Regions from separate parts of the Paenibacillus sp. SAFN-054 genome, predicted to be linked through region 2. Evidence: riboswitches for the same ligand, from Rfam matches in the RefSeq annotation. Region 2 holds a riboswitch; the other holds the start of a gene.

Region 1 (11,801 bases), on a different contig from region 2:
ATCTCCAGACTCCGTTTCATCAAATGGAGAGGAACCGAGGCGGCTTGAACGGCAGCCGTTTGCAGAGCCGATGAACGAAGCTGCTTTTCTTCATCAGTGTTCTTAGGCAGTCCGAGGGCAGCCATATATCCGCCAAACGACTCCATATCCTTCTTCAGAAAACCCTCCGCTTCCCCCATTACGGATTGCATCAGCTTGATGATGTCCTCCATTTCTTCCCGAACATGCTCGAATTTAGGACCACTTGTGATGCTTGCCACCATGGAACCCATGGATGCGCCTAATGCGGCGGATAATGCCGCGATGCTTCCTCCGCCAGGGGTAGGCGAGCTTGAAGCCGCGCTCCGCAAAAAGCCGCGAATGGTCTGATCGAATACCGGCGTATCATCCGTTTTCTCCGACTTCTCCTGCTGCAGCCGGATCGCCAGCATCAGGTTCTCGAACAACATAACGGTCGTCAGCGTTCCTACGCCGCCCGGCACCGGCGTTACGCCTTTGGCGAACTCTGCCGCCCCCGGCATGACGTCCCCGGTAATCCCGTTCTCTGTCTCGTTGATCCCCGCATCAATCACAACCAGCTCCGGATGCAGCATGTCGGAGGTGATCAATCCGGCATGACCTGCCGCCGTCATCACCATATCGGCACCCGCCAAATGCCCTGCTAAATTCTGTGTATGGGAATGGCAGACGGTCACCGTGGCGTTCTCGCGAAGCAGCAGCTGCATCAGCGGCCTGCCGACCGTTTCGCCCCGCCCCACCAACACGACATGCTTGCCTGTCAGCGTGAACCCGAAATGCCTCGCGATCCGGATGCAGGCCTGCGGCGTCGCCGGATAAATGCCCGGCGCTCCCGTCATGCAGGCAAGCTTGTTCGCGGACGAAATGCCGTCCACATCCTTGTCAGGCTTGATCGCATCCGAACATTTCTGCACGCGGATGTGCTTGGGTAAGGGAAGCTCGAGCATGATGCCGTGCACATCCGGGTCCTGATTTAATCGGTCGATTTCCTCCAGCAGCCGCTGCTCGGACACCTCTGGCCCGAACGTAATCAAATCGAATGCAATGCCCAGCTGAGAGGCCTTTTTTTGTTTCGCCTTCGCATAATATTCCGATGCTGGATCACCTTGCACCAGAAGCGTCGCCAGACATGGCTCCACGCCACGCTCCTTCAGGCGGTTTACCTCCGTTATGATCGATTCCGAGATCTCTTGCGCAAGTTCTTTGGTTTTTAACAGCATGCTCATTCCAGTCGCCTCCGATAAATGGTTATAAAAAAGAAAAAAGTATTCGGATGGCTGCTGCCACCAAATACTTTGCCCAGGCGTACGGCTGTTATGATCCCTGTGCTCCCTCGTGGTATCCCCACGTTACGCCAGTCACACACGGCTGAATACCAGACTATTGTAGCATATTTTTTTCGGGAGTACAGGCTGAATGCGGCAAAGGAGCATAGGTGCCTGCATGACAGCATCGCTCCATTCTTGTTGAATCCCGGTTCATGGCATGCGGTCTGTTTTCAATAGACTGTAGATTTCGAGATCCACGATTCCTTTTCCCGACCATGCAGCCGCCTGACGCAGGAGCCCTTCTTTCGTAAATCCGTTCTTCAAAAGGACCCTTTTGGAGGCTTCGTTCGGCGGCATCACCTCGGCCTGAATCCGGTTCACCTGAACGTCCGCCAATAAAAAGCGTGTAAGGCACCCTAGCGCCTCGGTGGCGATCCCTTTTCCATAATGCTGCTCCGCCAAAAAATATCCGACCGACAGCGAATTCACCTTTTGATTCCAATCGAACGCCTCCATGATCCCGAGCAGCCGGTCCGGCTCCTGCTTCGCAAATATTCCCCATTTGATTCGTGCCCTTTTCTGAAAATCTCGCTCGAAATGTCCGATCATGTTCTTGACCGTTTCCTTGTTATGCTTAGGAATGATGCCGCAGTATGTAAAGACGCGCTCATTGTCATAAATCTCGAACACTTCATTCAGATGTGCGGGTTCGATTTTCTTCAGCAGGAGACTTTCCGACTCCAGTATGGGAAATTGACCAAATGCCTTTTCGATGTCCATGCCCTTATCACTCCGGATTTCTGTGTATTTTGTAAAATCAGCTAACGCCAGCTTCTTTAAAAATCGATTCCTTCCCATGAGAGAAGCGACCTTGCTCGGGACTGCTGCTTCCCTCGGCACGCCACCCTTTCGGCTTAGGAGCACCCATCGGATAAGTGCCATCCCTTCAAAAAGCTCCAGTTCCTCGTGCACAACGGGTATTTCTGATCGATAGGCAGACAAAAACATCGAGGCGTGACGTTCGGACAATAAAATGTTCATCAGCACGAACGACCACGCCAAGTCAAATCTGCTGTCCCCCGCCTGCGCATTCGTCCAGTCAATGATCGTCAGCCGTCCGTTCTCCTCAACCACGTTACCGAGATGGTAATCACCATGAATGCAACGGTCCTGTCGCAGCTTCGTACGCCCTATTATCCTGGTTAGTGCATAGTGCAGGTCCGGATGCTGGTCGATCCCGGGGAAAAAATAATGAATACAATCGAATGCCGGAAGCTGTACAGCACTAATTTCGTCAATCGGCATAAGATGCACGCGTGTTAATAGCTTCGCCATATCAAAGATGCTTTCGGGTTTAACCGTTTGCAAAGCTTCCCCCTCGTAAGTCGTCAGCAGGACCGGGATATCAGTTTCGTTTCGCCCATAGCCGACAGGCTCCGGAACAGGAATTTGGTGCTGTGCCAGTACAGCAAGCCATTCGTATTGGAATAGCACATCCGGCTTTGCTTCTTTACTCCAGACTTTCAGGCAATACCGATTCTCCATCGCGTCAATCCTCACCACTTCAGCCTCAAAGCCCTCTTTCATGGCATGTACGCTCAGATTTGCCGGGGGAAGCGATAATAGTTCGTCCAATAGAGGCGTGGTCCGAATCCATGCCGTGCACCGGAGCGGATGTACAATCGCCCCACCCTTATCCTGATTCGTTTTGCTCATGTCGTCCCTTTTTTCTTTACCGGAACATAGAGATCCACTTTGCATTTGCCCTCCGGATCCTTCGCCGGGTCATTCAGGCAAAATTCAAGGGATGGACGATCATCCGCTTCATAGCCGCTGCTCGGCAGCCATAGGGCATAGACGTTCTGATAGGCGAGAACAAATCTCTCGACCGTATCATCGTAAGGATAGACGGCGTACAGGCCGCCGGTGATCGTCTTGACATGCGCTTCTTTCGAATGCTTTTCTTGTGCAAATTCATACTCCGCAGGCAGTGTGACGCAGGCGTCATAGCGGCAGGCCATTTCATCGGTGAGCCTAGCATCATCAAGCGATATCCCGATATACTGCTGATCCGGTGATATTCCATGCGCTTCCGACCAACGCCTCAGCTTGTCCCAAGCCTGGTAGGTATCCAGATAACTCCCCACATGGCGGACACATGCAACTTTGAAATCTTTTAACTCTTCCATCCGGATCAATTGTTCCCACACCCTCGTCAAAAGTGATTGCTTCTGCGATATATTGTAATCCGGCGTTGGTGCAGACTCCTCCGGTTTGTTGCTGGATAATGACGGAAAATTGCTGGAATGAAGGAAGCTTTTTCGGACCTCGCTTGGGGTTTGGCCGCAGTGCTTTTTGAACGCCGCATTAAAGGCCGATAACGACTCAAAACCGCATCGGCTCGAGATGTCCAGGATAGACAGCCGGCTTTCTCCTAAAAGCTTCACGGCATTCTGTACCCGGACCCGGTTGACGTAAGCGGCAGGCGTAATGCCTGCCACAGCGGTGAATATGCGGCTGAAGTGATATTTTGAAAAATTCGATATGTACGCCAGGTCGTCCAGCGTTAGCTTCCGGGTGCTGTTCTCCCGGATATACTTCATTACGGCGTGGATTCTCTCTCGATACTCTAAATTCATCATGCGGGTTAATCTCCATCTCTTCAAACATCGGTCTACCAAAATTATACATCCAAAACAGATCGGCGCGTGAGCCGATTTTTAGCCAACAGAGCATATAAAAAAAGCCTGCTGAAAGATTTCAACAGGCTTATACTGACAGCCTACCTATTCATTTAATAATCGGATGGAATCCAAAATATGAGCTTTCAGCTGCTCAGACTCGTCTTCTGTTAAGCTTGCCTTTTTATTAAAGGCACCCTCTAAACCGGTGTCCGGAACGAGAATCGTTACGGGCTCTTGTTTTTCCTTCTTATTCTCGCTTGAGGTGACCTCCTGCGTAAACAAGTTCTTTCTTTGTTCAGAAGAGGCGATCACGCTTTTCAGATAATGACCATCCGCATCGTAGTAGTCTTCAAGCACCGAGACCTTAATTGTCAGAATGTTATTGGATTTCTTCGTATCCGTGATTGAATTGACCCTTTTATATCCTTTTTGTGTATACAGTCCATCGTCATCAGGTGTGTCCGACATTTCTTCTATCGAAAAGGCTTCAATCGCAACGTTCGCTTCTTTCGAAGCACAGCCTGCCAACGGTAGCCATAGAATCATCATGAACAGAAGCCCTTTTATCCATTTTTGCATACGATTCACCGCCTTCATCCAAGAACTCTATAAAAACACAGAAACAGATCCATAGTTGGCACCCGATTTCATTTCATAGAACAGCATCCTCATAAATTTCCAGAGCGATAACGATATCCTCTTTTGAAAAAAACGCACGCTTCCTAATCTTCTGTCTTGTAACTCTACCCCTGGGCGCAGCCTGTCGCTAGCAGAAGCAGCGTTGTACCTCCTCATTTCGCTCCCTCCTTTCTGTTTAGCAAGAAGCATGCCGTTTTCGTAAAGGGGGCTGCCCAGTCCGAAAAAGATAGCTCATGATCCCAGGTGACGCTATTCGTTGCCTTGGCGCAGCCCCAATCCAATATCCGCTGATGAAGCATATGTATTTTGAATCGTTCTATAACCCCCTCATCGATTCCCGTGAGGTCTACATAAGTTCTGATCAAATGCTCTGCCGCTTCCTGCTCGTTCTGTTCGGTGTACATGGCAACCATTCGCGGCAAATCTGCAATACCGTCACCGAAATACCCCATCGTAAAATCGAAAATACCGCTTACTCGCAAGCCGCCCCCTTCCGATTCCATGAGAAGAACGTTTTCCACCGTGAAATCCCCCATCACGAACGATGGCGAATGAAACCTGTCGAATGCTTCCACGGCATCCGCCAGCATATCTTCCACCCATTCGGTGTCTTGATCCGTTATTTTAGAATACTTTTCAGCATCCTTCAGCCAATAACGAATTCTGTCAAAAAGCCAATCTTTATAAGACGTACCGAAAGGAAGAATGCCAGATTCCGTTTCAGGAGCAAACTCGCCAAAGGAATCTGTCTTCCAGCTGTGCAGTTCGCTTAAGGCGGCCGCATATTGTTCAGCGATCTGTTTCTTCTCCCCGGCGCTTATCCCTGCTTCTGTCCCTGACATATGACGTCCTGGAAGACGCGGCATGATGGCATACGAGAAGTCACAAATTTCTTTGGTGTCGTCGATCAGATAGGGGGCTGGAACAGGCAGACGGGTTCGGCGGTGCAGCTGTTCGATAAAAAACTGCTCCTCCACCAATTGTGTCTCATATAACGGATTGCCTTTGAGAATATATTTGCCGGATGAGGCGTGTATGAACATCGTTTGTTTGCCTGTGCCATCCGGCGTATTCTCATAAGAGATCAGCTCACCCAACTCATAACGCCGGAGTATCCGCTGAACTTGAGATGGGCTCAACTCGCCGAGCGGTTTAGAGGAAAAATAGATATTTGTCGTCATATTGGCTCACCACCTTGGAATTCTACTGCAACCAATCTACTTTTATCGTGTGCTTGCCTTTCCGAACGATAGATGCTGATCAAGTCAAAGCCCTCAGGATCGTTGCCTTCGCCTCCTCCTCGATTTTCTTATCCTGTTCATGGACGGCTTGCAGGAGAATCAGCATCGGAATGTACACGGCAATCAGACGGGCCAGTATTTTGGTTTCTTCCTCGACTTCTCCGTACGCTTTGAAGAATTCCGATCTTGCGCCGGGAGGCACAAAACTGTATGCGACATTCAGATCGCAGGCGGGATGGCCGATATTCATATCTCCCCAGTCGATCACCCCAGAGAGCCTGCCGGTCTCGTCGACGAGCATGTTTTTAAAATGCAGGTCTCCATGAAGCAGTACTTCTTTGGAGCCTGCCTGTTTCAACGTTATGGCCTGCAAATACGCTTCGATCTGCTCATGCTCCTCTTCCCTCAAATGTTCGCGAAGCTCGGACAGATGGTCCAGCATTCGGGCTTTACGTGACGAAACGTCGGTAAGATGTCTGTGATCAGTTGGAACGCCTAACTCTCGCGCTTCCTCCATCGGAAAGGAATGTAGGCTCTTTAAGAAACGGGCCAGAGGCTTGACCGAAAGGATGCGCTGTTCATCTGTCAATCCGACTGGAAACTTGCCGGCCAAATACGTATAGCCCAAAAAAGGTGACGGATAATCGAGGGTCCCTTTGCCAAAAAATAGCGGTTTCGAATATGGAATGCTAACCACATTCTCTAGCTTTGGGAGCATCCTCCCCTCCATTTCCAGCAAATTCACCGCAACTCTTTTTCGTGGAAAACGGAAAGCATAAGCCTCTCCGACCGCATACACGGTGTTGTCCCAGCCATGACCCAATTTCCGTACCGGACTTAAGGAAAGCTGCGGAAACTGGCTATATATTAAGGCTTTGGCCATATCCTCCGTAACTTCCCACTCTGCGTCCCATGCATTTGAATTTTCCATACTGTGCACCTTTACTTCTTGATCCAATTAATTTCTTTACATCAGTTACTCTATTAGAGTATGTTTTTGAATAGATACATTGCAGGCGATTAAATTGAACATTAAAAATTCGAAGTGATATATATTGCTCTATCATGTTAGAATTTGGTTAAGATATTATACATAAGAGGTGTGCACTTGGTTTTTATGGCATATATTGACCTAATCGTATGTATCCTTTTGTTTGCCTTGTTCGTGTATGTATTTGCCACGGTGACCATCACGAACCTTCACAAAGCTTATCTCGGATTTCACTTTGCGATGATGCTGTGGCCCTTCAGCCAATTTTCCATCAAAATCACTAAGGACCCTACCCTTCAGTTATTTTATGTGAAGCTTGCTTTTGTCGATATGGCGCTTCTCGCTGTCGGATGGTTATTTTTCACGCTCCTGCTGACGAATTCCTCCCGGCTGCCACGGAGAAACATATCCTTAGCTTGGTCTCTGCCGGCGCTGCTTGGAGCATTGGTGGCTGTATGGAACCCGAACGGTTGGTTCGTTCAGCCGGTTCATGGCGGTTACGTTCAACGACTCTATGGACCGTTGTTCTGGATAACAAGCGTGGTCTTGATCGGATATGGGATCGTATCGCTTTATATGATCTACCTTACGCTGGTTTCGGACAAAGCCCCCCGCATCAAAAAGCAGGTACGGCAGGTTCTCCGAGGCATCATGGTCGTCATCGCCCTGATCGCTGCAGATATTTGGTTCAATGTCATTTTCCCGATATCCGGATCGGTTATCCCGGGACTTTCATCTCTAGGCATTCTTTTATCCGCCGTCTTTTTTATCATCGCCATCCACCGGGATAAGGTATTCGATATCGTTACCATCGCCCACCAGGATATTATCAATACGATTACAATCGGAATTCTGGTTCTGGATGACAATGAAATGATCGTAGAGACGAATGAGTCCCTGCCTGCCGATGTTCGCCTCCACGTTGGCGATCGCTTTGAAATCGCCTCCATACTTCCGATTCAGGAGCCCGTTGGCAGCAGGCTGCAGTTTATCCAAAAATATTGCGAGAGTCCGCTCGAAAGCGCGGAGATCGAAGTGCTGTACCAGACAACGAAAGAACGTCACGTCCATATCCACGTCTCCCCCATCATGGTTGGCGGTAACAGGGTCGGGCGGATCATCACCTTTCAGGATATGAGCGAGCTCCGGCGCTTGATCGACGAGACAACGTCACAGAACGAGATTCTGCAGCAGCGGAACCAATCCTTAATTGCGATGCAGCAGGAGCTCCATAGGACGAATGAGAAGCTTCAGCACATGGCGATCACCGATGGTTTGACAGGCTGCTATAACCGAAGTTATTTGACGCAGAAGCTGGAAAATGAATTATTGAAACAGAAGGATGATCAAACGCCGTTCTCGATTCTCCTTCTTGATATCGACTTTTTCAAATTGATCAACGACAACTATGGCCATATGGTCGGAGATGAAGTGATCTGCAGCACAGTGAATGTCATTGCGGAAAAGCTCCGTGACAGCGATATCCTTGCCCGCTTTGGCGGTGAGGAATTCATGATCTATTTGCCAGGCACGACATCGACCGAAGCCGACCGGCTGGCTGAAGAGATTCGAACCGCCGTCGAAGGGAACGTCATCTTGGTTCCTCATGACATCCGAACCTTATCCATCACCGTCAGCATTGGCACTCTATCCGTTCAGGAATGCCCGATGGAACAGGCGATGAATTCAAGGACGGTCATCAATGACATGTTTCAAGCGGTTGACCAGGTTTTATACCAGGCCAAAAGAGAGGGCCGAAACCGCATGGTCGGCGCCGTCCGATAGAGCTTTTTTTGCAAACAAAACATAGAACCGTTTGGGCACTTACATATCGTACAGCATAGAACCTGACACACAAATGGATTTGCTGTACCGGGTTTAACCCGTCATACGAAAACAAGCCGATGTTGTCCGGATTCACAGGGGCCATGGCTTGTTTTTTGCTTTTATTTCTTTCGCTTGCTTTGCGCTTTCTCCTTGTTGCGTGCCGCTCTGAATCTCACAATGCGGCCAATGAGCTCATAGGGAAGCGGCTGATCCAGGGGAAACTGAATGGCTCCTTTAGACGTTCGGTATTCTTTTAATTCCTCCTGAAACTGTTCGATGCCGTCCGGTGCGGGATAAAAACCGATATGCTTCTTGAAGGCCGCAAAATGCACGAGATTTCCATGAAGCTCAAAGGTGGGCATCTGGTAACTGATCTTTTCCTTGGCGTCCGGAGCGGATTCACGGATGACCTGCCGAAGCGCTTGCAAAGTGCCCTGTAGCCCTGGGGGACATGCCAAAATGTACTCGTCAATCGAACCGTAAACCAGTTTACTTTCTTTCATGAGAACCGGCTCTCCTTCGTTCCAATTCTGGGAAATGATACAACCATTATAGCAGGCTGTCTCACAAAATGAACCATGGTTATACCTTTTCAATTCAACCTTTGATTGAGTCCCCATCAAATTCAACTGACGGGTTGTTGTACAACCCTGGCAACTCTTATACAATCAGTCGCATAGAGGAGCGTGTAAACCGTGAAAGAACAGTTAGCCAGGAACATCAGAATTTACCGTAAAGAAAGAGGCATGACGCAAGAGGAATTAGCACAAGTTCTCGGTCTTTCCTCCCAAGCGTTATCGAAGTGGGAGAATGCCCTAACCATGCCGGATATTTCACTGCTGCCCGAGTTATCCAGAACACTGGAGGTAAGCGTGGATAAACTTTTGGGATATGTATCCCAAGATCGGCCAATCACCATCTATCAAAAAGAATATCAGGCTGAAGGCTATTACTGGGGAACAGTCCCCAATTCCGTTTGCTACCAAGTTCTGCAACTCATGCCGCCTACGAAGCCACTTAAAATGCTGGATATTGGTTGTGGCGAGGGCAAAGATGCTGTATTTTTTGCAAGAAACGGGTACCAGGTGACCGCATTTGATATCTCTGAAGCAGGAATTGAGAAAACCAAAAGGCTGGCGGAACAATCCGGGGTTTATATCGACGTGTTTAAAGCGGATATATTGGATTATCGCTTGGATGATGACTATGACATTATTTTTTCAAGCGGTGTCTTGCATTATCTCAAACCTGACTACCGAATAGAGATTCTCGATAATTATAAACGATTTACAAAACCCAAATGGACTGCACGTTTTCAACGTATTTGTTGATAAACCGTTTATTGCCCCACCTCCCGAAAAAGAGCCCTTGGCCTTCAAATGGTATTCCGGTGAACTGCTGTCACATTATCGCGACTGGTTCATCAAAGATAGCTCAGAAGTGGTGTTTGACTGCAATTCTTCAGGAATTCCCCACCAGCATGCCATGTCCAGCATCATAGCTCAAAAAGTCTGATCAATGCATAAAAAAGCGAAAAGAAGGGGGCCTTCTTTTCGCTCAAATACTATTGGAGCGTCTTCGCATGTATTCTGCTAAACAAGCTCACCCGCTGCCCCCACTACGGTCAACAGCATCGTCGAAGCCTGGAATCTTCCGCTCTCCGGAACAACGCACACTACTTTTTGGCCTTCGGAGAGATGGCCTTCGTTCATAAGCTCCTCCAGCATGATATAAATCGAGGCAGACCCTGTATTTCCCTTCGTGTATAAATTCGTGAACCATTTCTCGTCGGGAATCGATACCCCGCCAAGCTCCAGCAGCCGGAATATTTCCTCCTTAAACACATGCGAAGAGTAATGGCAAACCATCCAATCGATTTCATCGGGAATCATCCGCCCTTCCTCCACAAGCTCCAGGAACCGGCTCGTTCCTACCTTGGTAATTTCATTCACAAGCCTTACATCCTGTCTCAGATTCAGGGCGCCATGATCCGCCGCTTCATGAATGGACGGGTAGTCCAGCCAGGAGCGGAGCCCATCCTCTTTGCTCATGCCCGAATACATGCAGACATCGTATTGATTCGCGTACGACTTGTTATCGATCCATTCGATGCGCAGTGAAAGCCCCGAAGCGGAGGGTGAATTTTGCAAAATTGCCGCACCTGCCCCGTCTGAAAGCATAAAGCGCAAAAAGTCCGTGTCGAACGGGACGCGGCTGTTGCTGTAAATGCCCTGAGCCTCAAATTTGGTATGCTTGAACTCGCGGCTCAGAAACTCGCTGGCACATGCAATCGCTGCTTCATGCTCCCCGGACCTGATATGTAAAAAGGCATTTTTCAATGCATGCATCCCACTCGCGCATAATCCGGCATGCGATGCGATTTCCATGACCGGAAGACCGGTCTCCGCATGCACCATGCTGGCAAAACCAGGCAGAAGAACGTCACCTCTCGTCGCCCCTGCTGCCAGAAAACCGATATCATTGTCCGTTATGCTTCCATGGCGTTCTATCGCGTCACGAACGGCAAGTGAAGCCATTTCGGCATTCGAGTACAGACTTTTCTGTTCTTTGTCGATCGCATAATATCGCTGCCTGATTTGATTTTTTTCAAGAATGATGCGCTTGGTTTTGGAAGACTTCCCTCCGATTTTGCCTAGATAATCCTCCATTTCCTCATTGCTAACCGGAGAGCCCGGCAGGAATTTCCCCAAACTCGTAATATAAACCGGATTCATAGGACACCTCTCATATAATGATATAATTGTTAATTATTATGCATTTTATGACAAATGTAAAGTATTGGAATACTAGTTGAATATCACCAATAAACCTATCAATACGGGATGATAGACCGCCAAATAAAAAGTGGCTTCCATCAACAAAAAAGAGGGGCGAGGGCCCCTCTTTTGCTTAGTTAAATATTAGTTACCCCAATACTGCTCGGCAATACGTTGTCCCTGATTAATTTTCGCCCACTGTTCCTCTTCCGTTAATTCATTGCCGCCATCACAGGACGCAAAACCACATTGATGAGAAAGCAACAATCGATCCTTGTCAATAATTTTCGATGCTTCATCAAGCAATCTAACGACACGTTCCTCATCATCAAGCGTATTGGATTTAGAAGATAACA
Region 2 (11,801 bases):
TACATGATGATTTTGGCCGGGCTGCTGTGGATTGGCGGTATCAAATATACGCATGCATTCATCGCTTTGGCCATCGGATTCGCCGCGGTATTCAGCGGCATTCAGGCCTACATCCATTATCACGATAAAGCCGTTAAGCTAATTAGCGAGGATCTGGGGAAGACACACTGGATCGCGCGCTTTGACCCTTGGCTCGTGCCGGATCAGGCATCCCGCGACGTCAGCTGGCAGACCTACAACGCGAAGCTGGCCATCGGGTCGGGCGGCATTGAAGGCAAGGGCTATATGAAGGGGACGACGGTGCAGTCTGAACGGGTACCGCTGGCTTATGCCGATTCCATCTTCGTGCAGATCGCCGAGGAGTACGGATTCATCGGTTCGTCGGTCCTGCTTCTGCTGTATTTCATTTTGATTCATCGCATGGTTCTCATCGCGGCAGACTGCCGCGACCGGGCAGGGCCTTACCTGATTACCGGGATTATAACCATGTTCGTGTATCAGATTTTCGTGAACATCGGTGCCTTTATCGGTCTGATGCCGCTCACAGGCATTACCCTTCCCTTTATCAGTCACGGGGGCACCTCGCTGCTGATCAACATGATCAGTGTCGGCATCGTCATGAGCATCCGCATTTACGGACAGGAAGAGGAAGAACCGTTTCCGCTGCCGGAAGGTCCGCCGGAGGGAGGCTGGCTCAGCCGGACGGTACAGCATATCCGCAATGGATTTATCAGGAATTGAATCTAGCATGGCTATTCCTTTACAATAGACAAGTGAGATTTCGATCAGCATCACGGCAGGAGGGGCATAAAGAGCCCCGCACAGGAGGATAGCAAATGCTTCAAAAACTGAAAAAAGTGGATTACGTCGTCGTATTCATCCTTTTCATATTCATGGGTATCAGTCTGATGGCCATCTACAGCGTAACAGCCGGAACGAAGTTTGAAGGTTCCCACATCAAAATGCTGGAGTATTACATATTGGCCTTTATCGTATTGTTTGGGCTCATTTTACTCGACTATAAGCTGCTCGTTAAGTATGCGCTGTATGTGTATTTATTCGGTATCTTGCTGCTGATTGCCGTCAATTTTCTCGGATCGGACGTCAACGGCGCACAGGGCTGGTTCAAAATCGGAGGCTTCAGCTTGCAGCCGGCCGAGCTGTTCAAGCTGATTCTGATCATATTCTTGACCTATTTGCTGATGAAGCGGCCCAAAGCAAGGCTGTCCCTCTGGCGGGACGTACTGCCGATCGGGGGACTGACCTTTATCCCGTTCGCGCTCGTCATGCTCCAGAATGACCTGGGGAACGCGCTCAGTTACGTGCTTATCCTGCTCGGGCTATTATGGATCGGCAATATCAAGTTTCTGCATGCGTTTCTTGCGCTCGTCATCTTAGCGGCGGTGGCCATCGGCGGTATTTTCTCATACATCCATTTTCACGATAATATCGAGAAGTTTCTGAACGGTATCGGGCGGAATCACTGGACCGAACGTATCGACCCTTGGCTCGTACCGGACAAGGCTACGGCGAAAGCCTCGTACCATACCAAGAACGCGAAGCTAGCCATCGCATCCGGAGGCATGCTGGGCGAAGGTTATATGAAGGGCACCTCGGTGCAGTCGGGCCGCGTTCCGTATACGTATTCCGACTCCATTTTCGTGGAAATCGCCGAAGAATTCGGCTTTGTCGGATCCTCGGTCGTGCTGCTCCTGTACTTCATTCTGATTCACCGGATGATCCTGATCTGCCTGGAATGCCGGGATCGCGCCGGTCCGCTGCTGATCGTCGGGGTCGTCTCGATGATGCTGTATCAGATATTCGAGAATATCGGCGCCTTCATCGGTATCATGCCGCTGACCGGGATTACGCTGCCGTTTATCAGCTACGGCGGTACCTCGCTGCTGATCAACATGGCGAGTATCGGCATCGTGATGAGCGTACGCGTGCATGGCCAGGAGATTAACGAAGACATTGTCATGCAGTCCCAGAAGCTTGCGTCAACCAAACATGCATGAAGCAGAGGCCGCTCGCCAGGGTCCCATATGGGGCAAGGTGCAGCGGTCTTTTTTATAGATATCAGAAGTATAAAATTCGAAGCAAGACCATCCTGATATCGCAAGAAAAACATCCCCAAAGCGCGGTCTGTCTACTTTGAAATTGCGACGATAGGCGTTTTTCTTAAGATTATAGAATTTATAAGTTTTCAGCGAAGCTGAACAATTCTATAATCGCAAGAAAAACAACATCTTAAATGCGGTCTGTCTACCTTTGAAAGTACGTCGATAGGCGTTTTTCTTATAGATTCATAGATTGCGGGGTTTAAACTCTATCAAATCCGGACACAATGATCAGTATCATAAGGATTTGATAGAGGGGGAACGAATCATGTATACGAACCGTTATGAAAAAGAAGACCGTCTCCGGTCTCTCGTTAAGAATACCGCCATTATTTTTTGTATCCTGTTTATGCTTGCGATGACCTGGGAAGCTCAAAAAACCGACGCCGCCGTCGCAGGTGGCCCGATCCCGCAGGAATCCATACGCCTGCGCATACTCGCCAACTCGGATAATCCGGATGATCAGCTGGTCAAACGCGAAATCCGCGACGCGGTCGTGGCTGAGATGGACGGCTGGGTGCAGGAGCTGGAGGACCCGCAAAGCCTGAAGCAGGCGCGGGAGACGATCCTGCAGCACCTGCCGGAGCTGAACGAGCTGGTCGGCAGGGAGCTGGATAAGAAGGGGATCGCATACGATTACAACGTCGAGCTTGGCGTCGTACCGTTTCCGACGAAGCTATACGGCGGCACCGTCTACCCGGCGGGCGAGTATGAAGCGCTGCGGATTACGCTCGGCGAGGGCAGAGGCCAGAACTGGTGGTGCGTATTGTTCCCGCCTTTATGCTTTATCGATGCCGGCAGCGGCGATGCGGCCGCGCAGCCGGCAGCAAAGGCTGAAGCAGGCAAGGATCAGGGAGCCAAAGTAAAGAAAACGTCGTATACTCCGTCCGAGAAGGATGATCAAGCAGTTCAAGACGCGGATGCGGCGCCTGCGCCGGTCACTGCGTCCAAGACGGAAGTCCGCTTTTTCCTCTGGGATCTGCTTGATGGCATCGCAAGCTGGTTCAAATCGCTGTTCTAGGCCGCAGAGACGGGGATGGGCTCCGGGATGTACGCCGCGGAAAAAACTGTGCTAATATATTAAGAAAACGTCCCGGCTTACTCTCAAAGGAGACAGGGCCGCATCGAGTTGTTGTTTTGAGAAAAGCATTTTCGATACCAAAAGACAGGCCGCTGCGGATGCAGCTTATTATAAAGTGCTGAACAGCAAAAGGGCGCCTGCAAGGCGCTTTTTTGCGGGTTGATCATAGAAAAGAAAGACGGGATGGAAATGACGCATACAGAAAAAGAAACCGGGGCGGGTACCAAGGCTACCCCTCCGTATTGGCATGTTGATCCGAAAGCCATGAAGGAACGCTCAAAGCTACAGGAGCTCCTCAAGGAAGCAGCTGCACTGCTGCGGGATGGCCGGGTTGTCGCTTTTCCGACGGAGACCGTATACGGGCTGGGCGCGGATGCCCGCTCGACTTCGGCGGTTGAAGCCGTGTTCACCGCCAAAGGGAGACCATCGGATAATCCGCTGATCGTGCATATCTCGAAGGAGGAGCAGCTGGATGGCCTGGTTCAGGAAGTCAGCGAGCCAGCTCGCAAGCTGATGGATGCCTTTTGGCCGGGGCCGCTGACGGTCGTGCTGCCGGTCAAGCCGAATGTGTTGTCGCCGCGGGTGACAGCCGGGCTGGGCACAGTAGGGATCCGCATGCCGGATCATCCGGTAGCGCTCGCCCTGATCGAGGAGTCCGGCTGCCCGGTTGCCGCACCGAGCGCGAACCGCTCCGGCCGGCCGAGTCCGACCCTTGCCAGCCACGTTCTCGAGGATCTTGGCGGCTCGATTGACGGGATCGTCGACGGCGGGGCCACGGGCGTCGGCGTGGAATCCACCGTCGTGCAGGTGCTTGCGGATGGAAGTATTGCCATCCTGCGTCCTGGCGGCGTTACCTTGGAGCAGCTCGCGCAGGCTGCCGGCGTTCCGGTGCAGCTCGATCCCGCATTGGTCTCGGAAACGGGAAGCGAGCAGGCGCCGCGGGCACCAGGGATGAAATACACCCATTATGCCCCTAAAGGAGAGCTCAGCATCGTGACCGGGGAATCGCCGTCTGCGGTGTCCGATTGGATCAATGCCCGCCTGCGGGAAGCTGCTGGGCGCGGCGAACGGACGGGCGTCCTGGCATTTGAAGAGCATGCGGCGGATTATCAGGCTGATTGCGTGCTGTCGCTGGGCAGCCTTTCCGATCTGGACACGGCTGCACATCGTCTATACGCCCATCTCCGCCGCATGGATGAGGAGAACGTCGGGTTTATTCTATCCGAGGCTTGTCCGGAGGAGGGGCTCGGGGCGGCGATCATGAACCGGCTGCGCAAGGCCGCGGGCCAATCCGTCATCCGGCTTGGTCATACAGAATGAACTGAAGTTCCACCTTGCTGATCCTTGATTTTCATTTAGAACAGGCGTAGGGCCTTTCTTTCGTTCAATGTATACAGGGCAGTGCGCTTCCCATGTATAAGTCATGATTGTCCACTTGTCCGCATATGGTTGTACAAGAACCTAACGGACATGGGGGAGTTATGAATGTGGGAGACGTCTGCAGGCCTGGGGCAGCTGATTACGATACTGATTATGGCCGCGGCACTGGGAATGGACGCATTTTCTTTGGGGATTGGCATCGGCATGAAAGGAATCCGGCTGCTGCATGTGCTTAAAATCAGCGTGCTCATCGGTTTTTTTCATATCCTGATGCCGCTTTTGGGCATATTCACCGGGCAGTATGTAAGCTCGCTGCTGGGACAGGTTACTACCTATGCCGCAGGAGGACTGCTGATCTTGCTTGGCGTCCATATGGTATTCAATTCTTTCCGAAGCGGCGAAACGCGGATTATTGATCATCGGTCCCTGCTGGGCATGATCCTGTTTGCTCTAAGCGTGAGCGTTGATTCTTTCTCCGTCGGCGTTTCGCTCGGCATGTTCCAGAGCAACCTGATTTTGACTGTACTGGCGTTCGGCATCTGCGGAGGTGCGATGTCCGTCATGGGACTGCTCTTAGGAAGGCGGGTAAGCCGCAATCTGGGGGATTTCGGAGAGGCGCTGGGCGGCGTGATTCTTCTTGGATTTGGCCTTGCCTTTATTTTTTGAGCTTTTCTTAAAATAAGCCTGATTTGTTGTGAAAGTATACCGATAGCCGTTTTTCATATACAATAACGTAAACAAACCAGGAGGTGCGATAGACGTGAAGCATATATTGTTTGTTTGTACGGGTAACACGTGCCGCAGCCCGATGGCGGAAGCTCTCTTGCGCAAAATGGCGAAGGACCGCGGCATAGCGGTCGAAGCCCGCTCGGCCGGCGTGGCTGCCATGGACGGAATTTCCATGTCCCGGCACGCGGAGGCGGTTTTGCGCGATCATGATATCGATGACCGGTTGACGTCCAAGCCGCTTCGGCTGGATGCGGTACTGTGGTCCGATTTGATACTTACCCTGACGCAGGGGCACAAGCAGCATGTGATCCGCAGCTTCCCGCAGGCGGTGGGCAAAGTGTTCACGCTGAAGGAATACGCGGAGAGCGATGAGGCGGTGCTGAACGATCTTGCGGAGCTGGACAGCCTGTATGCGACATGGGAGGTCAAGCGCTCCCTCGGGCAGGAGCTGAGCGACGAGGAACGCCAGCGCCTGATCGAGATTCAGCAGCGGGTGCCGAGCTTCGACATTTCCGATCCGTTCGGAGGCTCGCGGGAAGATTATGATCTGGCGGCAGCCGAAATCCGCACGGCGATCGAGCAGCTGCTTGATAAGCTGGAGTGATTCGTTTACGCCTAAAGGAATAATATTACGGATTGATTTTCGCAGTTGAATGTTTTATGATGGTTGTGAAAAAGTGAAGTTCCGGTGTAACTGGCGACAAATGTGGATCAACCACGATGGAGCACCGGGGTATACGGCCGGTCGCCTGGGCAAAAGAGCAATTCTGCGGTTAACCGCGGACTGCTCTTTTTTGTATTCATGTACCTAATAGAATAGAAAAACCATCCAAAAGGCATCCGAGCAGCGGATTTGCTGTGCCGGGTATTTTCATCTAGCGGCTCTGAAATAGGGTATAATGGTACAAGAAGTCACAAAAGCACGAATTTCAGGGAGGTTTTACGAAAGATGAAAATTGCTGTAGGTACAGACCATGCGGGAGTGCGTTTGAAGGAAGACATCATTGCTGTCATTCAGGATATGGGTCATGAAGTGGTGGACGTGGGGTGCAGCTGCGCTGACTCTGTGGACTACCCGGACTATGCCCTGCCTGTTTGCGAGCAGGTGACCTCGGGTGAGGCTGATCGCGGCATTTTGATCTGCGGCACGGGAATCGGCATGAGCATCGCGGCGAATAAAGTTCCAGGCATCCGCTGCGCGCTTGTGCATGACGTATTCTCCGCCAAGGCAACTAGAGAGCATAACGACTCCAATGTCCTGGCCATGGGCGAGCGCGTCATTGGACCGGGACTTGCGCAGGAGATCGTGAAGATCTGGGTTGGCACGCCGTTCAGCGAAGGTGAGCGGCATGTCGGACGCGTGAACAAAATCAAAGCGATTGAGGACCGTTATCTGCAGCATTAGGGAGGTGTTCGTATGGAAAGTGCCGCATCAGGCATTCCATCGGAAGTTTCACTAAAAGAGCAAGTGTCGTCCATATTACACGAGCTGGCGATTGCTGCGGGACTTGGACCCGGCAAGATCGTCGTGGTCGGGACCAGCACAAGCGAGGTGGCGGGCCAACGGATTGGCACCTCGGGAGCCCTGGATGTGGCAAACGAGCTGCTCGAAGGCATTGAGAAGGTCAGAGGGGAATTCGGCTTTGACGTCGTGTTCCAATGCTGCGAGCATTTGAACCGTGCACTCGTCATGGAACGGTCCCTTCTTGAGAGACTGCGCCTGACGGAGGTCGCCGCCGTGCCGGTGCCGAAGGCAGGAGGCTCCATGGCTAGCGCGGCTTACCGCTCCATGCAGAATCCTTGCCTGGCGGAAACGATCGAGGCGGATGCCGGCATCGACATCGGCGAAACGCTGATCGGCATGCACCTTCGGCGGGTAGCCGTTCCTTATCGCACGAAGCTTCGCTATGTGGGCAGTGCACGCGTGAATGCAGCGTACACCCGTCCCAAGCTCATTGGCGGGGAGCGGGCGGTATATAAGCTCGCTGACGGGCCGGATGGCGGCGCACATCTTTGCGATTAACGAAAGCGAGTATTTCGGTAATTCTGAACCAAAAATAGAGAGCTGAATTCAAGGGAGGAACTAGGAATTATGGATCAATTGCGTAAGAAGGACCCGGCTGTGCTGGAAGCAATGAATTTGGAGCTGAAGCGTCAACGCAGCAACATCGAGCTGATTGCCTCGGAGAACATTGTCAGTGAAGCAGTGATGGAAGCCATGGGCTCCGTCCTCACCAATAAGTATGCGGAAGGTTATCCGGGCAAACGGTACTACGGCGGCTGCGAGCGCGTCGATATCGTTGAGGATATCGCCCGCGACCGCGCCAAGGAATTGTTCGGTGCAGAGCATGCCAACGTGCAGCCGCACTCCGGCGCTCAGGCGAACATGGCCGTTTACCTCGCCGCCCTTAATCCTGGCGACACCGTGCTCGGCATGAACCTTGCCCATGGCGGTCACTTGACTCACGGCAGTCCGGTCAACGCATCCGGACTTCTCTATAACTTCGCAGCTTACGGCGTGCAGGAAGACAGCTTCCTGATCGATTATGATGAAGTCCGCAAAGCGGCCTTCAAGCACCGCCCTCGTCTGATCGTAGCCGGTGCCAGCGCTTATCCGCGCACGATCGACTTTGAAGCTTTCGCTTCCATCGCGAACGATGTGGGCGCCCTCTTTATGGTGGATATGGCCCATATTGCCGGTCTGGTAGCAGCCGGCGTGCATCCGAGCCCTGTGCCTCATGCCCATTTCGTGACGACGACCACGCACAAAACGCTGCGCGGACCTCGCGGCGGCATGATTCTGTGCAGAAAGCCATGGGCTCAGGCGATTGATAAAGCCGTATTCCCGGGCTCCCAAGGCGGACCGCTGATGCACGTGATCGCATCCAAGGCTGTGGCTCTGGGCGAAGCTCTGGACCCTTCGTTCAAGACTTATGCCGAGAATGTTGTGAAGAACGCCAAGGTATTGGCAGAAACATTGGTAAGCCAGGGCCTCAACATCGTATCCGGCGGCACGGATAACCACCTGATGCTGGTGGATACCCGCAGCGTGGACATCACGGGTAAAGATGCGGAAAAGGTGCTGGATTCGGTCGGCATCACGGTGAACAAGAATGCTATTCCGTTTGACCCGACCAGCCCGTTCGTCACGAGCGGCATCCGGATCGGTACGCCGGCCGCAACTTCGCGCGGCATGGACGAAGCTGCGATGGTGAAGATCGGAGAGATTATCGCCATGACTTTGAAGAATCCTAAAGACGATACGGTTCTGACCAAGGCTGCCGCCCTGGTGAAGGAACTGACGGATCAGTATCCGCTGTATCCTGAACTGAACTACTAATATTTGCTGATTTCATATAAGGGCTGGAAGCTTGTCTTCCGGCCCTTTTTTTGAAGCCGTATATTCATGCTTTAAAGCGCTGCAAGGCATTCGTCCCCCGGAATCTGCTGAACCTCAAGGTTTAGGCCTTGGCATAGTATGGCAAAAATAAACGTGCAGATAATAAAATGAACCAACGATAGGAAAAGCACTTCTCTTAGGGAATGCAATCTGGGAGAGCAAGGTTTCCCATTCGTTCATTTTTATGTGGGTGCAAAATCTTTTAAGGGAATGATATAATAAACAAGATTTGTGTACCTGCACGTATTTGCACATGCAAAACCGGCACTGGCAGCACTAAGACTTACAATTACCGGAGGGACAAAAACAATGGGAAAACTGGTGATTTGTGATCACCCTTTGATTCAACACAAGCTGACATTTATCCGTGATGTGCGGACGAACACAAAGGATTTTCGCGAACTTGTTGATGAGGTTGCATCTTTAATGGCTTATGAGATTACACGTGAGGTTCCGCTGGAAACGGTGAAGGTACAGACCCCTGTAGCCGAAATGGACGGCAAGGTGCTTGCCGGACGCATGCTCGGCCTGATTCCGATCCTGCGCGCCGGACTTGGCATGCTGGATGGCATGCTGAAGCTGATTCCTGCGGCCAAGGTGGGCCATGTCGGCCTGTTCCGCGATCCTGAAACGCTGCAGCCCGTCGAATACTATACGAAGCTGCCGACGGACGTGACGGAGCGTGAACTGATCGTGATCGACCCGATGCTGGCAACGGGCGGCTCGGCCATCGCCGCCATCGACGTATTGAAGAAACGCGGCTGCACCCAGATCAAGATGATGAATCTGATCGCGGCTCCGGAAGGCGTCAAGGCCGTGCAGGAAGCGCATCCTGACGTGGATATTTACGTTGCCGCGCTCGATGAAAAATTGGACGACCACGGATATATCGTACCGGGTCTTGGCGATGCGGGAGACCGCCTTTACGGAACCAAGTGAATCGAAAAGAGGGTATAGCTCATGTCTAAAATAAAAGTGATGACCATCTTCGGCGTGCGGCCGGAAGCCATCAAGATGGCTCCGCTCATTCTGGAGCTGGAAAAGCATCCCGAGCATATTGAATCGGTGGTCTGCGTTACCGCGCAGCACCGCCAAATGCTGGATCAGGTGCTGGAGGTATTCAACATCACGCCGGATTACGACCTGGATGTCATGAAGGACCGCCAAACGCTGAACGAGATCACGATCCGCGTTCTCGAGGGCCTGGAGCCTGTTCTGCGCGAAGCCAAGCCGGACATCGTCCTGGTGCATGGGGACACGCTGACGACCTTCCTGGCCAGCTACGCGTCGTTCCTGCAGCAGATTCAGGTGGGCCATGTGGAAGCCGGCCTTCGGACCTGGAACAAGCTCTCTCCCTATCCGGAAGAGATGAACCGCCAGCTGACGGGCGTTTTGGCCGATCTTCATTTTGCGCCAACCGACTGGTCTGCGGGCAATTTGCTGAAAGAGAACAAGAATGAATCAAGAATATATGTCACAGGCAACACCGTTACGGATGTGTTTCAATATACGGTACAGCCTGATTACAAGCACCCGGTGCTGGAATGGGCAGCCGGCAAAAAGCTCATTCTCATGACGGCCCACCGCCGCGAATCTCAGGGAGAACCGCACATGAACATTTTCCGGGCCGTCAAACGGATCGCGGACGAATTCGAGGATATCGCCATCGTTTATCCGGTTCATCCAAGCCCGGCGGTGAAAGAGCCAGCGCACGCCGTTCTCGGCGGACACCCGCGCATTAAGCTGATCGAGCCGCTTGACGTGGTGGATCTTCATAATTTTTATCCGCATACCCATCTGATTCTGACGGATTCGGGCGGCCTGCAGGAGGAAGCTCCTTCGTTCGGCGTACCGGTTCTCGTGCTTCGCGATACGACCGAGCGTCCGGAAGGCATCGAAGCCGGCACGCTTGAACTGGTCGGCACGGATGAGGAGATGGTTTATGAACGTACCAAAGCATTACTCAGCGATCAGGCGCTTTACGATTCGATGAGCGATGCGGCCAATCCTTACGGAGACGGCAAGGCTTCCGAAAGGATTGTTCAGGCGATTTTGCATCATTTTGGCATCCAAAACGAGCGTCCTGAACAATTTCACAGAAAGTTCACAAAGGAAAGTTAACCCATATTCTCAAGGCTAACAATACAGCATACAGTTAAACTGTACGGTTTACACGGTTTTGGAGCGTTTTGCTGTGATTATTTTCATAGTTTCAGGCCTGAATCGCATCAAAACGCTCAATTGACAAACTCTTGTGACATTCAGTGAAATGAACTGGGATTATGAGGGTGGACTGAAAATGAGTAAACCTGAAAAGCCTCAAAAAACCGATAAAAACAATGCGAGCCCTATGAAATATATGGGACTTGTAAGCGCAATCGGCATCGACCTGGCAGCATGCACTTTAGGAGGCTTTTATCTGGGCTCCTGGCTGGACAAGGTTCTGGGGGGACCCGGCTTATGGATCGCCTTCGGCGTTCTGCTCGGGCTCTTCATCGGCGGCGTAAGCGTTTTTATAATCACCAAGGCAGTCATGGGGGAAAGTGATGAATGAATTATGGAAATACCGCAGGGTATTGACCAGAACCACACTTTATTTCCTGGCCCTTTGCTTTTTGGGTGCTGCTGTCTTTCCGCAATACCGGAGCATTGCGCTAGGTATGGTGCTTGGCTCCAGCGTTAGTCTGCTTAACAGTTTTTATCTGGGGTACAAGGTGCAGAAAGTGTTGGATACTGTCGCCAGCGGAGAAGGTAAGAAGGTGAATATGGGTTTTATGACCCGTGCAGCCGTGAGCGTGCTGGCTATCGTCGTTGCATATCAGAAGCCGGAGACATTCAATCTGTACGCTGTTGCTGCTACCCTGATCTTATCGCAGTTCCTTCTCTTATTCATAGGAATTCGATTGTCTCGTAAACAAGAGTAGATTGCTCAACTGAGAAAGGGGTGAGAAAAATATGCATGAATCACCGATTATTGAATTGGGCGGCATTGAATTTGACCTTTCCATTATCCTGATGCTCATCGTAACGTGTGTTGTGGTGTTCGTGATTGCCAAGCTGGCGACTCGAAATTTGTCAGTGGATAATCCGG

The links. Region 2 has a riboswitch for ZMP and ZTP ahead of rpiB (ribose 5-phosphate isomerase B). Riboswitches for the same ligand answer to the same signal wherever they lie in the genome.
Region 1: another riboswitch for ZMP and ZTP. It lies ahead of ACTHPM_RS08005 (bifunctional 5,10-methylenetetrahydrofolate dehydrogenase/5,10-methenyltetrahydrofolate cyclohydrolase); the one in region 2 lies ahead of rpiB (ribose 5-phosphate isomerase B).

Annotation. Positions count from the first base shown of each region.
Region 1 covers NZ_JBQCKS010000001.1:1,741,021-1,752,821, forward strand. Annotated here, with positions in the region: gene ACTHPM_RS08000 (cyclodeaminase/cyclohydrolase family protein) at 1-422, opposite strand, end outside; partial or broken gene ACTHPM_RS08005 (bifunctional 5,10-methylenetetrahydrofolate dehydrogenase/5,10-methenyltetrahydrofolate cyclohydrolase) at 396-1,244, opposite strand; ZMP/ZTP riboswitch at 1,309-1,390, opposite strand; gene ACTHPM_RS08010 (GNAT family N-acetyltransferase) at 1,497-2,066, opposite strand; partial or broken gene ACTHPM_RS08015 (phosphotransferase family protein) at 2,289-3,047, opposite strand; gene ACTHPM_RS08020 (AraC family transcriptional regulator) at 2,999-3,925, opposite strand; gene ACTHPM_RS08025 (hypothetical protein) at 4,073-4,549, opposite strand; gene ACTHPM_RS08030 (phosphotransferase family protein) at 4,762-5,790, opposite strand; gene ACTHPM_RS08035 (phosphotransferase) at 5,870-6,781, opposite strand; gene ACTHPM_RS08040 (diguanylate cyclase) at 6,968-8,626, shown strand; gene ACTHPM_RS08045 (iron chaperone) at 8,788-9,171, opposite strand; partial or broken gene ACTHPM_RS08050 (methyltransferase domain-containing protein) at 9,364-10,183, shown strand; gene ACTHPM_RS08055 (beta-ketoacyl-ACP synthase III) at 10,261-11,403, opposite strand; gene ACTHPM_RS08060 (cobalamin-independent methionine synthase II family protein) at 11,590-11,801, opposite strand, start outside.
Region 2 covers NZ_JBQCKS010000003.1:483,617-495,417, forward strand. Annotated here, with positions in the region: gene ACTHPM_RS18025 (FtsW/RodA/SpoVE family cell cycle protein) at 1-741, shown strand, start outside; gene ACTHPM_RS18030 (FtsW/RodA/SpoVE family cell cycle protein) at 837-2,018, shown strand; gene spoIIR (stage II sporulation protein R) at 2,389-3,141, shown strand; gene ACTHPM_RS18040 (L-threonylcarbamoyladenylate synthase) at 3,466-4,521, shown strand; gene ACTHPM_RS18045 (manganese efflux pump MntP) at 4,687-5,247, shown strand; gene ACTHPM_RS18050 (low molecular weight protein arginine phosphatase) at 5,342-5,914, shown strand; ZMP/ZTP riboswitch at 5,991-6,072, shown strand; gene rpiB (ribose 5-phosphate isomerase B) at 6,260-6,715, shown strand; gene ACTHPM_RS18060 (TIGR01440 family protein) at 6,728-7,333, shown strand; gene glyA (serine hydroxymethyltransferase) at 7,400-8,650, shown strand; gene upp (uracil phosphoribosyltransferase) at 9,020-9,649, shown strand; gene wecB (non-hydrolyzing UDP-N-acetylglucosamine 2-epimerase) at 9,671-10,831, shown strand; gene ACTHPM_RS18080 (AtpZ/AtpI family protein) at 11,010-11,264, shown strand; gene ACTHPM_RS18085 (ATP synthase subunit I) at 11,257-11,634, shown strand; gene atpB (F0F1 ATP synthase subunit A) at 11,666-11,801, shown strand, end outside.